2 regions of the Sporosarcina sp. GW1-11 genome follow, and region 1 is predicted to be linked to the other one. Evidence: riboswitches for the same ligand, from Rfam matches in the RefSeq annotation. Region 1 holds a riboswitch; the other holds the start of a gene.

Region 1 (8,300 bases):
CTTAAAGCTCTATAAAAAGAAGCATGGCGTCATCAAGAAAAATTCTGGTGCTAGTTTAGTGGATTTAGGTGATGGCGTAGCATTACTTGAATTCCACTCACAATCAAATGCAATCGGACTCGATATCATCCAAATGATTAACTTTGCAGTCGATGAAGTGGAGAAAAACTTTAAAGGACTTGTGATCGGGAATCAGGGGAAAAACTTCTGTGTCGGTGCGAACCTTGGGTTAATCTTGATGGAAGCGCAAGACGATAATATTTTTGAACTCGATTTCGTTATTCGTTCATTCCAAAATGCGATGATGAAGATTAAATATAGCAGCAAACCAGTCGTTGCGGCACCATTCCAAATGACACTTGGCGGCGGAGCAGAAGTTTGTTTGCCAGCTGCACATATTCAAGCATCGATGGAAACGTATATGGGCTTAGTTGAAGTAGGGGTTGGATTAATTCCTGGTGGGGGCGGTAACGTCAATTTATATCAGAAGCATCTAAAAGGTTTGCCGAACGGTGTGCCAACGGACTACCAACATATTGCGAATAAAGTATTCGAATCAATTGCGATGGCGAAAGTCTCGACATCGGCTGATGAAGCGAAAGAAAATAATTTCTTAGACTTTGCGGACGGCGTGAGTGTTAATTCCGATCATCAGATTTACGATGCAAAACGAGCGGCTCTTGCTTTATATGAGGCTGGCTACGTGGCACCAAAGAGAGCGAAAGTTCCAGTGACAGGCGATTCAGGTTATGCGACATTATTGTTGGCTGCGGAAGGTATGCATATTTCCGGCTTCATTAGCGATCATGATCTGAAAATCGCGAAGAAGCTAGCGTACGTGATTGCTGGAGGTAAGGTTCCGTATGGTACACGTGTCGACGAGCAGTACTTACTGGATCTAGAACGCGAAGCATTTTTGAGCCTAGTGGCAGAGCCGAAATCACTCCAGCGTATGCAGCATATGCTTGTGAAGGGCAAACCGTTACGTAACTGATGATGGATAGATAAAGGAGGAAACAGCATGCGCGAAGCAGTAATTGTAGCCGGTGCTCGAACACCGATTGGAAAAGCAAGAAAAGGTTCTTTGGCAACTGTCCGTCCAGATGATCTCGGGGCGTTGACGATAAAGGAAACATTGAAGCGTGCAGGGAATTATGATGGTCCGATTGATGATGTAATCATTGGCTGTGCGATGCCTGAAGCAGAACAAGGCATGAACGTGGCGCGTAATATCGGAGCACTTGCGGGATTACCTGATACGACACCCGCAGTGACGATTAACCGTTTTTGTTCATCAGGCTTGCAGTCGATTGCATATGCGGCAGAACGCATTATGCTCGGACATTCAGAAGCGATTTTAGCTGGCGGCGTCGAGTCGATGAGTATGGTCCCGATGATGGGTAATACGATTCGGCCAAACTTCAAACTAGCGGAAGAAGCACCTGAATACTATATGGGAATGGGGCATACAGCGGAGCAAGTGGCGCAAAAATATGGTATTTCCCGTGAAGATCAAGATGCATTCGCGGTGGAATCACATAAACGTGCAGAAGCAGCCATTAAAGAAGGTAAGTTTGTCGACGAAATCGTACCGGTTGAAGTGACTAAACGTTTTGTTGATGAACGAGGAAAGTATCAGGAAAAGAATGTGTTATTCGCAATGGATGAAGGTGTTCGTCCTGGCACGACGATGGAAGTGCTTGGAAAATTACGTCCAGCATTCGCAGCGAAAGGTTCCGTCACAGCGGGTAACGCTTCACAAACATCTGACGGAGCAGGGATGGTCTTAGTAATGGATTCAGAAGTTGCTAAACAGCACGGATTGAAACCATTGGCGAAATTCCGTTCATTCGCAGTAGGCGGTGTCCCACCGGAAATTATGGGAATTGGACCAGTTGAAGCAGTGCCTAAAGCATTGAAACTAGCGGGATTGTCGATCGAGGACATTGATCTATGGGAGCTCAATGAAGCATTCGCGTCGCAATCACTCGCAGTTATTCGTGAACTTGGTCTGGATATGAGAAAAGTGAACGTCAACGGGGGAGCAATCGCAATGGGTCACCCACTAGGGGCAACTGGAACGGTATTAACATTGAAGTTAATTCACGAATTGAAACGCCAAGGTAAAAAGTTCGGTGTCGTGACGATGTGTATCGGTGGCGGAATGGGAGCAGCAGGAGTATTTGAAGTCTTGTAAATAAATACGTTTCGAACAAGGTGAAGTTATACGACAAAAGCAATGGAGGGAAACACTATGACAGAATTCGTAAAAGGTGGAGCATTTTTAACTGAGGAAATGGACGCATCACGCGTATTCACACCAGAGGATTTCACAGATGAACAGAAAATGATTGCCAAAACAACCGAGGAATACGTCAAAAATGATGTTTTGCCGTTAGTGGATAAGCTAGAAAATCATGAGTTCGAGCATTCTGTGAAATTATTGAAAAAAGCAGGAGATCTCGGTCTACTTGCAGCAGATATTCCTGAAGAGTATGAAGGGCTTGGACTGGATAAAGTATCTTCTGCATTAATTGCTGAAAAACTATCCGTCGCCGGTGGATTCTCAATTACTCACGGTGCCCACGTAGGAATCGGTACATTGCCAATCGTGTTATTTGGCACTGACGACCAGAAGAAAAAATACTTACCAAACTCTGCAAGTGGTAATAAGATTTCCGCTTACGCTTTGACAGAGCCAAGCTCAGGATCAGATGCATTAGGCGCGAAAACGACTGCGAAACTAAACGCGGAAGGTACGCACTATGTACTAAACGGCGAAAAGCAGTGGATCACCAACTCGGCATTTGCTGACGTTTTCGTAGTCTATGCAAAAGTCGATGGCGACAAATTTACTGCATTTATCGTAGAGAGAGAGTATCCAGGCGTTTCTGTAGGACCAGAGGAGAAGAAAATGGGTATCAAATCATCTTCTACGCGGACATTAATCTTGGAAGATGCAGAAGTACCTGTTGAAAACGTATTAGGTGAAATTGGCCGTGGACATATTATTGCCTTCAACATTTTAAACATCGGTCGTTATAAGCTTGGAGTAGGTACAGTCGGCGGATCTAAGCGTGCGCTTGAACTGGCTATCAAGTATGCCAATCAACGGAAGCAGTTCGACACACCTATTTCGTCATTCAACCTGACAAAAGAAAAGTTCGGTACAATGGCTTCTATGTTGTATGCAACTGAAAGTTTGATCTACCGTACAGTTGGTTACTTTGAAGAGCGTAACGCCGCAATGAGCCCTGAGGAGCAAAAAGACGGTGCAAAAGTGGCAGCGTCGATTGCTGAATATGCAATTGAATGTTCTATTAATAAAGTAGTAGGTTCTGAAGTATTGGATTATATTTCTGATGAAGCAGTTCAAATCCATGGTGGTTACGGCTTCATGGCAGAGTACGAGGTAGAGCGTATCTACCGCGATTCGCGTATCAACCGTATTTTCGAAGGTACGAATGAAATCAACCGTATGATCGTTCCTGGTACATTCCTCAAGAAAGCAATGAAAGGCGAATTGCCATTGCTTCAACAAGCGCAAGGGTTGCAGGAAGAACTGTTGATGATGATGCCGGAAGAAGTGGGCGATGAAGCATTGGCGCAGGAGAAAGTGCTTGTGAAAAATGCGAAGAAAATCGGTATCTTGGCTGCTGGACTTGCAGCACAGCGCTACGGCACGAAACTAGATCAGGAGCAGGAAATCCTCGTTAACATTGCAGACATCGCAAGCGACATCTTTGGTATGGAGTCTGCAGTGCTTCGTACGGAAAAGGCGATTAACAAGAATGGCGAAGAAAAAGAGAATCAGAAGCTTCTTTATACACAAATCTTCTGTCAGGAAGCGTTCGGACGCATCGAATCCGCAGCAAAAGAGACATTGCTTGCAGCAGTAGACGGTGACAACCAGCGCATGATGATCTCCGCATTGCGTAAGCTAACTCGTAATAATCCATACAACGTAATTGCGAAGAAGCGCGAAGCATCCGTTAAGCTAATTGAAGCTGAAAAGTATATTGTTTGATAAATAACGATTGCAGAAACGCCCCAGTTTGTTTGGGGTGTTTTTGTGATTGAATACGTACATTTCTAGGGCGAATGATGTCCCGCGCTCATAGCCTAGGACGTGCCGCTCATAGCCCCCAGTCCCGCGCTCATAGACATAGATGTGCCGCTCATAGCCCCCGGTCCCGCGCTCATAGACTAGGCTGTGCCGCTCATAGCCCCCGGTCCCGCGCTCATAGACTAGGTTGTGCCGCTCATAGCCCCCGGTCCCGCGCTCATAGAATTAGCTTCCACATCAAGTTGTTTGCTATACTGAAAAAAAGGGGGAATGACGATTATGATCATTACATACTACGGCTACCCGAAATGTAGTACATGCCGCAAAGCAAAGAAGTGGCTAGAGAACGAGGAGCTTTCATTCGAAGAAGTAAACATCGCCGAACAACCGCCGAGCGAAGAAGAGTTGCGTATGATGATTAAAAACTCCGGACTCGAACTGAAAAAATTCTTCAACACGAGCGGCATGAAATATCGCGAACTTCAGCTAAAGGACAAACTACCTGAAATGACTGATGACGAAAAGATCACATTGCTCGCATCTGACGGAATGCTTATCAAACGTCCAATCGTATCAGACGGACAACGTGTCACAGTTGGCTTTAATGAAGAAACATTCGCACAAACTTGGCAGGCGTGAACATAGATTCTTGTCTTTCAATTAGAACTATGGCAAACTGAATTAAGATAAACTATTATATTTTTGGAGGTAACGACATGAGCACACCAAAAGAATTGCGTTATTCAGAAGAACACGAATGGGTAAAAGAAGAAGACGGTAAGTATCGTATCGGGATCACACATTTCGCACAGTCTGAGCTAGGGGATATCGTATTCGTTGAACTGCCACAAGTGGGCGACCAATTGAAATCAGATGAGCCTTTCGGTAGCGTTGAATCAGTGAAAACTGTTTCTGAATTGTACGCTCCATTAACTGGTAAAGTTGTTGAAGTGAACGAAGAGCTAGAAGATAGCCCAGAATTAGTAAACGAATCTCCATACGAAAAAGCTTGGATGATCGTCGTGGAAATCGAAAACAAAGCTGAATTGGATGAATTGATGACTGCGGAGCAATACGAAGAAATGACAGCTGGCGAATAAGAAAACAGGAAGAGCGCTGGGATGTTCCAGCGCTTTTTTTACACTCTAGGAGGACACTGGATGGATCCGAAAGTACTCATTGTGGAAGGTGGTTCCGACCGCAAACGACTATTACCCATTCTTGCGGAGCCGGTAGAAATCATCTGTACAAATGGCACAATCAGCCCTTACCATATCGAAGAGTTACTAGAACCATATGAGAACCAAGACCTTTTCGTTTTTATGGATGCCGATGCTTCGGGCGATTCCATTCGCAAGCTGTTTAAGCAGCTCTATCCTGAAGCAAAGCACTTATATACGGATCGCTTATACCGTCAAGTCGAAAAAACACCGAATAAAGTTTTGGCAGGTGTGCTAATTGCCGCCAATTTCAAAGTACATCCTAAGTATCTGGCAGGTGGAATTAATGAATAACTGGACAAATGAAATGTGGAAACGCGAACAAGCGGCAGAACCACTTGCCGCTTTTTATCTATATACTCCAATGTGCGGTACATGCAACGTCGCAACAAAAATGCTAACAGTCATCGAGGCTATGCGTCCTGACTTACCCGTTGGAAAAGCAGACTTGAATTACGTCCAAGAAGTAGCAATTGATCATGAAATAGAAAGTGTCCCATGTTTGCTCATTCACCGCAAAGGGAAACCAATGGAAAAAATTTACGCTTTCCAATCCGTACCCTATCTACTAGAGAAGCTCAGTTGACAATAGATTCCGAAGTATGGTATAAGTAGTACATTCAACTGAATATCGAAACTCTTATAACGAGCGGTGGAGGGAAGTGCCCTACGAAGCCCGGCAACCGTCACATACGTGAAATGGTGCCAATTCACTCAAAGCAACAAGCTTTGACAGATGAGAGAAATGTAAACGTACATATATTTCGATACGTTTGACCTTTCTGCTCGACTGCGGAAGGGTCTTTTTTATGACCAAAACGAAATGGATTTGAAAAGGCGGTGCAGAAAATGATTCAACTAACAAACGTTCATAAGAAATTCCAATTGAACGGTTCAGAAATTGTCGCAGTAGATGATGTGACAGTAGCCATCAAAGAAGGAGAAATTTTCGGCATCATCGGGTACAGTGGTGCAGGAAAAAGCACGCTCATTCGATTATTAAACGGTCTTGAGCAACCAACATCCGGTAGCATTATGATTCATGGGCAAGAAATGACGACGCTATCGGGATCCGGTCTGCGTAATGCACGCCAGAAGATCAGTATGATTTTCCAACACTTTAATTTACTATGGTCACGCACAGTGGAAGAAAATATTGCATTCCCGCTAGAAATTGCAGGCGTGAAAAAGTCCGAACGTAAACGTAAAGTGAAGGAACTAATTGATCTAGTCGGCTTAACTGGTCGTGAGAAATCCTATCCAGCGCAGTTATCAGGTGGCCAGAAACAACGTGTCGGCATTGCCCGCGCGCTTGCGAATGACCCAGAAGTATTACTTTGTGATGAAGCGACTTCTGCACTTGATCCCGAGACAACAAATGCAATTCTCGATTTATTGACGGATATTAATGAACGTCTTGGCTTAACGATTGTGCTTATTACGCATGAAATGCATGTCATTCGAAAGATTTGCCATCGTGTGGCAGTCATGGAGGCGGGGAAAGTCGTGGAAATGGGCAACGTACTCGATGTCTTCCAATCTCCACAAGCTGACATTACGAAGCGTTTCATTTCACAGGTGACGGATACAGCTGACACCGACGCGGCGATAGCGCATTTACGGGATGAAGCACCGCAAGGAAAGTTGGTTAAGTTGGCGTTCATCGGCGAACGTACAGAGCAGCCCGTGCTTGCAGAATTAATCCGTAAATTCCCAATCGATGTCAATATCGTGCAAGGGAATATCTCGACTACGCGCGACGGCGCATACGGCACACTGGTTTTGCAACTGGTAGGGGATGTGGCGGTTATTGAAGAAGCCGTTGCTTTCCTTCATTCCAATGAAGTAAAGACGGAGGTGCTGATGAATGATTGAGCAGTGGTTCCCGAACGTGAACTGGGAAAAGATGTGGACAGCTACAGGTGAAACGCTTTATATGTCAGCCTATTCAACGTTCTTCACATTCGTCTTTGGTATTGCACTTGGTTTATTGTTGTTTTTAACAAGTCCCGGTCAGTTATGGGCGAATAAAATAACTCATGTCTTTACGGGTGCGTTTGTGAATATCTTCCGTTCTATTCCATTTATTATTTTGATTATTTTATTGATACCGTTGACGAATATTATGTTCGGCAGTATGCGTGGACCCAATGCTGCGTTGCCTGCGCTAATCATTGGTGCGGCTCCGTTTTATGGGCGTATGGTGCTGATTGCGTTACAAGAAATTGACAAAGGTGTCATTGAAGCAGCACGTTCGATGGGTGCGCGTACGTCCACAATTATTTTCAAAGTATTGCTACCCGAATCGATGCCGGCATTGGTGTCTGGTATTACAGTGACGTCGATTGCATTGGTGGGCTATACGGCTATGGCTGGAGTTATCGGTGCGGGGGGACTTGGGACGCTCGCGTATCTTGAAGGTTTCCAGCGCAGTCGAGAAGATGTTACGTTGATGGCGACGATCTTAGTGTTGATCATCGTATTTATCATTCAGTTTATTGGTGATTTACTAGTTAAACGTTTGGACAAGCGATAAAAGGATTTTCAGGGAAACCTGTTAACCATAAAATATTCCATTATGGAAAGGGAGAAATGTGACATGAAGAAGTTTTTATTCGGTTTATTCGCAACAGTTCTTGTGCTTGCACTTGCAGCATGCGGATCGAAAGACGATAGCAACAAGGACAATGGGGCGGCAGATGGTGATGCAGGAAAAGACGAGAAAACGACATTGACAATCGGTGCATCTAACACACCACACGCAGTGATTTTGGAACAAGCAAAGCCGTTATTAGCTGAAAAAGGCTTTGATTTGAAGATTGAAGACTACACGGACTATGTATTACCAAACAAAGATTTGGATGCAGGTACACTAGATGCAAACTACTTCCAACATATACCTTACTTAGAGAGTCAAATTGCAGATTTCGGTTATGATTTTGTCAATGCAGGAGCAATCCATATCGAGCCAATCGGTGTTTACTCTAAGAAATATGATTCATTGGAAGAACTTC
Region 2 (8,300 bases), on a different contig from region 1:
ATCAAATAGATTCCATTAAAGTATTTCGCAGCTGTATCGATAAGCTCTTTTGCAATATCAATACCTGTTGCGGTGGATTGCCCTCGATCATCTCCACATTCGCGCATTCTTTCCAGCACATCCTCGGATAGTTTAATCCCTGGAACTTCGTGATGTAAGAACTCGGCATTACGAATATTCGTCAACGGCATGATCCCGATGAAAATCGGAGTATCTAAATGCTTCGTAGCTTCGTACACGTCAATGATCTTTTCTTTTGTATAAACAGGCTGGGTAATGAAATAATCCGCACCTGCTTCAATTTTCTTCTCAAGCCGCTGCACTGCACGATCAATTACGCGTACATTTGGATTGAAAGCTGCAGAAACAGAGAAGTTTGTTTTTTTACGCAATGGTTTACCAGAGAATGAAATTCCTTCATTCAACTGCTTAATCAGTTGCAATAGTTCCATACTCGAGACGTCATAGACACTTGTCGCACCAGGGAAGTCGCCTACTTTTGTCGGGTCACCCGTTACTGCGAGAATGTCATGTATGCCTAGTGCATCAAGTCCCATCAAATGTGACTGTAAACCGATTAAGTTATGGTCACGACACGTCAAGTGAACAAGGGGACGGATATTGTGTTGCATCTTAATGATAGAACCCATCGCCATATTACTGATTCGTGGTGATGCTAATGAGTTATCCGCCATAGTGATAGCATCTACACCTGCATCATATAAGAGGTTTGCACCTTTAATGTAATCTTCAGTTTCTAAATGACGTGGCGTATCCAGTTCAACGATGACAGTACGTTCTGTCTTCGCTTTTTCGTGAAGTGGCTGATGTTTAACAGGACCTGCTTCTTGAATAATAATTGGTTTTGCAGGTGCTACAACTTTCTCGGTAACAGGAGCTAACCCTTCCAAGCGTGTTTTAGCTGCTTTTATATGTTTAGGTGTTGTTCCGCAACATCCACCGATTAATCGAACGCCTTGATCACGTAGCAATACAGCAGCGCGACCGAAATACTCAGCTTCTGATTCATAGACGATACGACCATCTTCTACGTCTAGCAAGCTAGCGTTAGGGAAAGCTGATAAAAATGCCTTATCCGGCAATGTAACGTTTTCGAATGCTTGAATTGTATGGTAAGGCCCTAAGCGGCAATTCACTCCGACAATGTCAGCGCCTAGTGATTCTAACTGATGTAGTGCATCGTTTAATGAAAGGCCATTTTGCAGCACACCAGGGTCATGCATTGAAACTTGCGCAATTAACGGAACATCTGTGATTTGGCGCAAAGTGGTGACGACGGATGAAAGTTCTTCAAAATCATAATAGGTTTCTAACAATAAGCCATCCGGATCACCAGTCAGTAATGCGTTCGCTTGTTCAAGCACAACTTTCTGGATTTCATCTAATGAGGCATCGCTTTTTCTAATCCCACGCAAACCACCAATCGTCCCAAGCACAAACTGACCTCCTGGTGCTGCTGCGCGTTTGGCAATTTGAATCGCCGCTTTGTTAAATTCTGTAACTCGACTTTCCAATCCGTAACGAGCTAACTTCACCGCATTGGCACTGTATGTGTTCGTTTGGATTATATCTGCCCCTGCAGTAATGTAATCTTGGTGGATTTTCTCTATTATTTCAGGTTTCTCTACGTTTAATTCCTCATAACAATAATCTATACCGTATGAATACAATATCGTTCCCATTGCCCCATCCGCTGTTAAGACATTTGTTTGAAGTTTCTTTAGCAATGACATAGTCAAGTCTCCCCTTTTACTTTAATAATCTATCTACATGTGTCAGAACGTCTAGACATTTCACCTTTTTACTAATCAAAAAAAGCCTTCAAGTAAAAAGAAGGCTTTGTAATCACAATGACTAGATCCCTCTCATCTGTCAGTTTGCCGCTAGGACAAACCGCTGGAAGTAGCACCTTGCCTATAATGGCTGGTTGCTGAAGCGTCGACGGGCCAGTCCCTCAGCTTCTCTTGATAAGATATGATTCTTATTAAATTATTTCGATTATTCTAAGCATAGCATAGCGAGTTTGTTAGTTATCGTCAAGTGAATGTTTAGTGAAGTTGATAAAGGGAGCTCGTCGCATAGAGAAAACTGGAGGAATATGATAAAATTAAAGGACTAACTTGAAAAGGTGAGGGATTATGCAATTTTTTAAATACTCTATTCCGATTGCCTTCTTAGTAGGTACGCTTGCTTGGATTATGCTAGGTAATAGTTATGAAGAAGTACCCTATGATTCACGTGTCTATATAACATTTGGTGCAGCCGTATTTAGTGGTTTAATTGCTTTTGTGTTATTCCGGAAAGAAAAAGAAGAGAAAATTGATAAAAAGAAGTAAGCTGACAAAAAGTATATCGACAGCCTAAGCTGTAGCTAAACTCACGAAAAGGAGTTTGGCTACAGCTTTTTTCTTTTGTTAACTAGATTCTTAAAGTTGTTGACACAATATGTGTAAACCATTATCATTTTTATAGTAACTAAAATATGAAGAGGTGGAATGATGGCAACAGTAACAGAAGGGCGTTCCCAAAGTAAGTTCAGTGCATTAACTATTGTATATAGTGGAATGTTCGCAGCGCTAATGATGATTGGAGCGAATATTACTTCATTCGTTCCATTTTTGGTGGTCGGGGGAGTACCGATTACATTACAAACATTCTTTGCCATATTGTCAGGATTGTTATTAGGTAGTCGACTAGGTGCATTATCTATGACCGTCTATATGTTGATTGGTCTTGCAGGGGCACCTGTATTCGCTAAATTTTCAGGCGGCTTTGGACAAATACTGAGCCCGACATTTGGCTTCATTCTTACCTTTATCTTAATCGCCTACATAGCAGGTAAAATAGTCGAGCGGAAACGAACATTATCCGCATTCATTATTGCATCTCTTGTAGCAACTTCAGTTAACTACTTACTTGGTACGAACTGGATGTATTTTGCCTATAAAATGTGGGCTGCTGCACCAGATGCATTTACGTATAAAGTTGCTTGGCTTTGGATGGTTCCGCCACTGCCAAAAGATATTGTATTAGCGGTACTCGCAGGAATCTTTGCTTTTAGAATTTCAAAACACTTGAAGGTGAGGCGTACATTTTGACAAATTATCAGCTGTTGGCAGACAAAGTATTGCAAGGACATATTCTTACAGACGCAGAAGCGCTCTCTATATTGAACAGTCCAGACGAAGATTTATTGTTGCTACTTCACGCGACCTATTCGATTCGTTCTCATTACTATGGAAATAAAGTAAAACTAAATATGATTATCAATACAAAATCAGGACTATGCCCGGAGAATTGTGGGTACTGTGCACAATCTATCGTTTCAAAAGCGCCTGTTGAAAAGTATGCGATGATGAAAGCGGAAGAAATCTTAGAAGGTGCAGAACGCGCAGCCGCTAATAAAGCTGGTACGTATTGTATCGTAGCTAGTGGACGTGGACCTCGCGACAGTGAACTTGAAATCGTAATTGATTCCGTTAAGCAGATCAAAGAAAAGCATCAAGGGATGACTGTCTGTGCATGCCTCGGTATCTTGAAGCCCGAGCAAGCCGTTCGATTGAAGGAAGCGGGCGTGGATCGTTATAACCACAACTTGAATACTTCTGCAGCGCACCATGAAAGCATCACAACATCACATACGTATGATGATCGTGTAAATACAGTAGGACATGCAAAAGAAGCAGGGATTTCACCATGCTCAGGCGTGATCGTTGGTATGCGTGAAACAAAAGAAGACGTAATTTCCATGGCGCATAGTTTACGCGTTCTTGATGCAGACTCTATTCCAGTAAACTTCTTACATGCTGTAGATGGTACGCCGTTAGAAGGTACATCTGAGTTAGATCCGCGCTATTGCTTAAAAGTGCTTTGCTTATTCCGTTATATCAATCCAACAAAAGAAATCCGTATTTCAGGCGGACGCGAAGTTAACCTTCGCAGTCTACAGCCACTTGGCCTATACGCAGCAAACTCCATCTTCATCGGTGACTACTTGACAACAGCCGGTCAAGAAAATGATCAAGATCGAAAAATGCTAGAAGACATGGGCTTCGAAGTAGATTTAGAACCATTGAAAAAAGAACCAGTTACTATATAAAATACAAAAAACCACGTAAATCCATACGTGGTTTTTTAGTATGTTTAAAAAGATCGGGACTCTATGAATAATCGTCTATGAATAGAGACAGCCTATCGCTATAAATTTGAAATAAAAAGCATACGCCGCCAATCAAAAGAATTGCATCCAGCCTAATTTCTGCGATACAATCAAGTCAAAGATAGTCAAAGTCAACCAAGAAATGAGCAGAAACGAGGTGACGAGATGCGGAATATTTCTGACATTATAGAAGGGTATTTGAAGTCGATTATCGAAAAGGAAGATAGTGCTTCTATTGAGATCAAACGGAATGAAATTGCCGAGAGGTTTCAATGCGTTCCTTCGCAAATAAACTATGTAATTAAAACACGCTTCACGGTCGAAAGAGGCTATGCAGTCGAATCGAAACGTGGAGGTGGAGGCTACATTCGGATTTATCGTGTGCAGACGAACTCCCGTAAGGATCTGCTAGAACAAGCATTAGACATCTTAGAAGTAGAAGCGTCCTCCACTATGGCGGAAGATGTAATCTATCGTTTAATTCAAGAAGAAGTAATTTCAGAGCGAGAAGCCAAACTTATGCTAGCCGCGGTTGGTCGTGCGACACTGCGCTACATGTTACCGGAACGTGATGCATTGCGTTCACGTATACTTCGCGCCATGTTAGTTACGTTACTATACGAAGAAGTAGAATGAGGTGGATACAGATGCTTTGTGAAAACTGCAAAGAACGACCTGCAACTGTAGTCTTTAAACAAGAGACGATGAATGGTGTAACCGAAAGGCATTTGTGTGATAAATGTGCATTTTATTCTCAGACATTTTCATTCAGTCCAGATCAAGAACCGTTATCCATTCAACAATTTTTAGCGCACTGGTTAGGCGGCACGGAACTGTTATCGGGGCAAAAGCCGAACGAAGTAGTCGCAGGTCCGGAATGTCCAAATTGTGGTCTGACGTTTCATCGTTTTTTAGACGTCGGAAAATTTGGCTGTGCGACTTGCTATGACACGTTTCGTGAACAATTACCACGTGTGTTTGCTAAATTGCATAATGGTAACTCAAGTCACAGTGGGAAGATACCGGTTTCTCTAAACGAACGTTTTGCTTTGAAAAAGAAGCTGGAAGATATTCGAGTAAAGATGCGGGAAGCAGTAGACAATGAACGCTTTGAAGAAGCTGCGGTTTTACGTGATGAAGCCAATCAAGTCAAACAGCAATTGTCTGATGGAGGTGATGATCAAGATGTCATTTGAAAAATTCATCAAACGTGAACTGGCTGGCTGGATGGTCGCAAAAGGTGAACATTCAGACATCGTTCTATCCACGAGAATCCGTCTGGCGCGCAACTTACAAGATCGGCTATTCCCTATTTGCGCCTCTGAAGAAGAAGCTAAACGTGTCAATGAAGCCGTCGATCAAGCAGTAGCAACGATGGAAGAACACCAATTCGCGGGGATATCGATGGCGGACTTATCATCCCTTGAGCGACAAATTCTAGTGGAAAAACATCTAGTAAGTCCGCAGTTGATTGAACCTGATCGATATGGGTCTGTTCTATTATCTGAAGATGAGACAATTAGCATTATGGTGAACGAAGAGGATCATATTCGCATTCAATGTATTTATCCAGGCTTTCAAATCGATACTGCATACGAACAAGCGGATCATGTGGATAGTGAACTAGAACGTAATCTAGAGTATGCATTCGATGAGACATTTGGTTATTTAACTAGCTGCCCATCGAATACAGGAACGGGCATGCGGGCATCTGTCATGATGCATTTGCCAGCGCTAACCATCACTAAGCAGATTGAGCGTATCATTCCAGCAATCTCGCGGCTAGGTATGGTTGTCCGTGGAAGCTATGGTGAAGGTAGCGAAGCACTCGGTAATATTTATCAAATATCTAATCAAATTACACTAGGTAAATCGGAATCAGAAATTTTGAAGGATTTAGAAAGTATTACGAAACGTTTGATTGCACATGAGAAGAAATCGCGTGAGTTGCTTCTAGCAAAATCTGAAGTGCATTTGGAAAATCGTCTATTCAGATCCCTCGGTACGATTACGCATGCAAGAATTCTTCCTTCAGCAGAAGCGGCTAGATGTTTGTCGGACGTTCGTTTGGGTATTGATTTAGGTATCATCAAAAATATCGACATGGCCATTTTAAATGAATTAATGATTTTTATGCAACCGGGTTTTCTTCAGCGTTACAAGGGGACGGAATTAACATCTGATCAACGAGACGTTCTACGCGCACAATTATTCCGTGATCGCCTTCTAATGGCGAAGTCGACAGTTGAAGAGGATGCGCCTGAAGAGTCATAAGCAAACTTTTTGCAAGATCCTTAATTTAGATTTATAATTAATCAAAGATAGTCAAAGTCAATACAAATGATATGGCTTTTTATGAAGTAGTTTGAATATGTATAGTAATGCGGAGTAAAGCAAGGTTGCTTCAATTGGCATACCATAGAATATATCTACTGATGAAGGAAAGAGGGGAATGGATATGATGTTCAATCGATTTACACAACGTGCACAAAAAGTTTTACAACTTGCTCAAGAAGAGGCGATCCGCTTAAAACATGAATCTATCGGTACGGAGCATATTTTGCTTGGGTTAATCCGAGAAGGTGGCGGAATTGCAGCGAAAGCACTGGAAGCGATTAATGTGAATGCAGATACAATCGAACGTGAAGTGGAGATTCTTGTAGGTGTGGGTTCGAAAGATGTGGGCCCGATCGTTCATTATACGCCGCGCGCAAAACGTGTCATAGAACTTTCAGTTGATGAATCACGTAAATTGGGTCACTCCTATATTGGTACAGAACATATTTTATTAGCTTTGATTCGCGAAGGTGAAGGTGTAGCAGCTCGCGTACTAAATAATGCAGGCGTTAGTTTGAACAAAGCTCGTCAGCAAGTGCTTCAATTGCTTGGCAGTGATGAAAGTTCTGTTGGGAGTACAGCGAACTCAGCTTCAGCTGCAACACCGACTTTGGATAGTTTAGCTAGAGACTTAACTGAAATTGCACGCGAAGGCACGCTTGATCCAGTAATTGGACGAAGCAAAGAGATCATGCGTGTAATTGAAGTGTTAGCCCGTCGTACGAAAAACAACCCTGTGCTCATTGGGGAACCAGGTGTTGGTAAAACGGCGATTGCCGAAGGTTTGGCACAACAAGTCGTGAATAACGAAGTGCCTGAAATCCTACGTGATAAACGCGTCATGACGCTGGATATGGGTACAGTCGTTGCGGGTACGAAATATCGTGGTGAGTTTGAAGATCGTATGAAAAAGGTAATGGAAGAAATCCGTCAAGCAGGGAATATTATTCTCTTCATTGATGAGTTGCATACATTGATCGGTGCAGGTGGAGCGGAAGGTGCGATTGACGCATCTAATATTTTAAAACCTTCACTTGCTCGTGGGGAACTGCAATGTATCGGTGCGACAACACTTGACGAATACCGTAAATATATTGAAAAAGATGCAGCTCTTGAACGCCGTTTCCAACCGATTCAAGTGGATGAACCTACAGTAGACGAAACAATCCAGATTATTAAAGGATTGCGTGACCGCTACGAAGCGCATCACCGTGTGAAGATAACTGACGAAGCTGTTGAAGCAGCTGCGAAAATGTCTGACCGTTATATTTCAGATCGTTTTTTACCGGATAAAGCGATTGACTTGATTGATGAAGCGGGATCAAAAGTCCGACTTCGTTCATATACAACGCCGCCGAATCTAAAAGAGCTAGAAGTAAAGTTGGAAGCCATTCGTTCTGAAAAGAATGCAGCTGTTCAAAGTCAAGAATTTGAAAAAGCCGCTTCATACAGAGATAAAGAACAAAAGATGAAGGAAAAGCTGGAAAAGACGAAGGCAGCTTGGAAAGAGAAGCAAGGAAAGACGGAATCTGAAGTAACAGTTAACGACATCGCGACAGTTGTAGCAATGTGGACAGGGATTCCAGTCGATAAGATTGCTGAAACAGAATCTGCGAAGTTGCTCAATATGGAAGAGATTCTACATGAACGTGTAATCGGTCAAAACGAAGCAGTGCTAGCTATTTCTAAAGCAATTCGCCGTGCTCGTGCGGGATTGAAAGATCCGAAAAGACCAATTGGTTCATTTATCTTCCTTGGTCCAACGGGTGTAGGTAAAACAGAA

Evidence for each region. A riboswitch is a leader RNA that binds a small molecule or an ion and turns the genes downstream of it on or off. The one in region 1 is predicted to bind S-adenosylmethionine.
Region 2: it holds a riboswitch for S-adenosylmethionine, as region 1 does, so the genes downstream of both, ORD22_RS03475 (bifunctional homocysteine S-methyltransferase/methylenetetrahydrofolate reductase) here and ORD22_RS12555 (methionine ABC transporter ATP-binding protein) in region 1, are expected to answer to the same signal.

Annotation. Positions count from the first base shown of each region.
Region 1 covers NZ_JAPMIW010000022.1:40,243-48,542, forward strand. Annotated here, with positions in the region: gene ORD22_RS12520 (3-hydroxyacyl-CoA dehydrogenase/enoyl-CoA hydratase family protein) at 1-994, shown strand, start outside; gene ORD22_RS12525 (acetyl-CoA C-acetyltransferase) at 1,022-2,197, shown strand; gene ORD22_RS12530 (acyl-CoA dehydrogenase family protein) at 2,255-4,027, shown strand; gene ORD22_RS12535 (arsenate reductase family protein) at 4,346-4,705, shown strand; gene gcvH (glycine cleavage system protein GcvH) at 4,783-5,166, shown strand; gene ORD22_RS12545 (toprim domain-containing protein) at 5,227-5,580, shown strand; gene ORD22_RS12550 (thioredoxin family protein) at 5,573-5,872, shown strand; SAM riboswitch class I at 5,924-6,029, shown strand; gene ORD22_RS12555 (methionine ABC transporter ATP-binding protein) at 6,136-7,161, shown strand; gene ORD22_RS12560 (methionine ABC transporter permease) at 7,154-7,822, shown strand; gene ORD22_RS12565 (MetQ/NlpA family ABC transporter substrate-binding protein) at 7,886-8,300, shown strand, end outside.
Region 2 covers NZ_JAPMIW010000003.1:80,333-88,632, forward strand. Annotated here, with positions in the region: gene ORD22_RS03475 (bifunctional homocysteine S-methyltransferase/methylenetetrahydrofolate reductase) at 1-1,754, opposite strand, end outside; SAM riboswitch class I at 1,884-1,995, opposite strand; gene ORD22_RS03480 (hypothetical protein) at 2,160-2,357, shown strand; gene ORD22_RS03485 (biotin transporter BioY) at 2,520-3,119, shown strand; gene bioB (biotin synthase BioB) at 3,116-4,120, shown strand; gene ORD22_RS03495 (CtsR family transcriptional regulator) at 4,346-4,816, shown strand; gene ORD22_RS03500 (UvrB/UvrC motif-containing protein) at 4,813-5,376, shown strand; gene mcsB (protein-arginine kinase McsB) at 5,366-6,454, shown strand; gene ORD22_RS03510 (ATP-dependent Clp protease ATP-binding subunit) at 6,639-8,300, shown strand, end outside.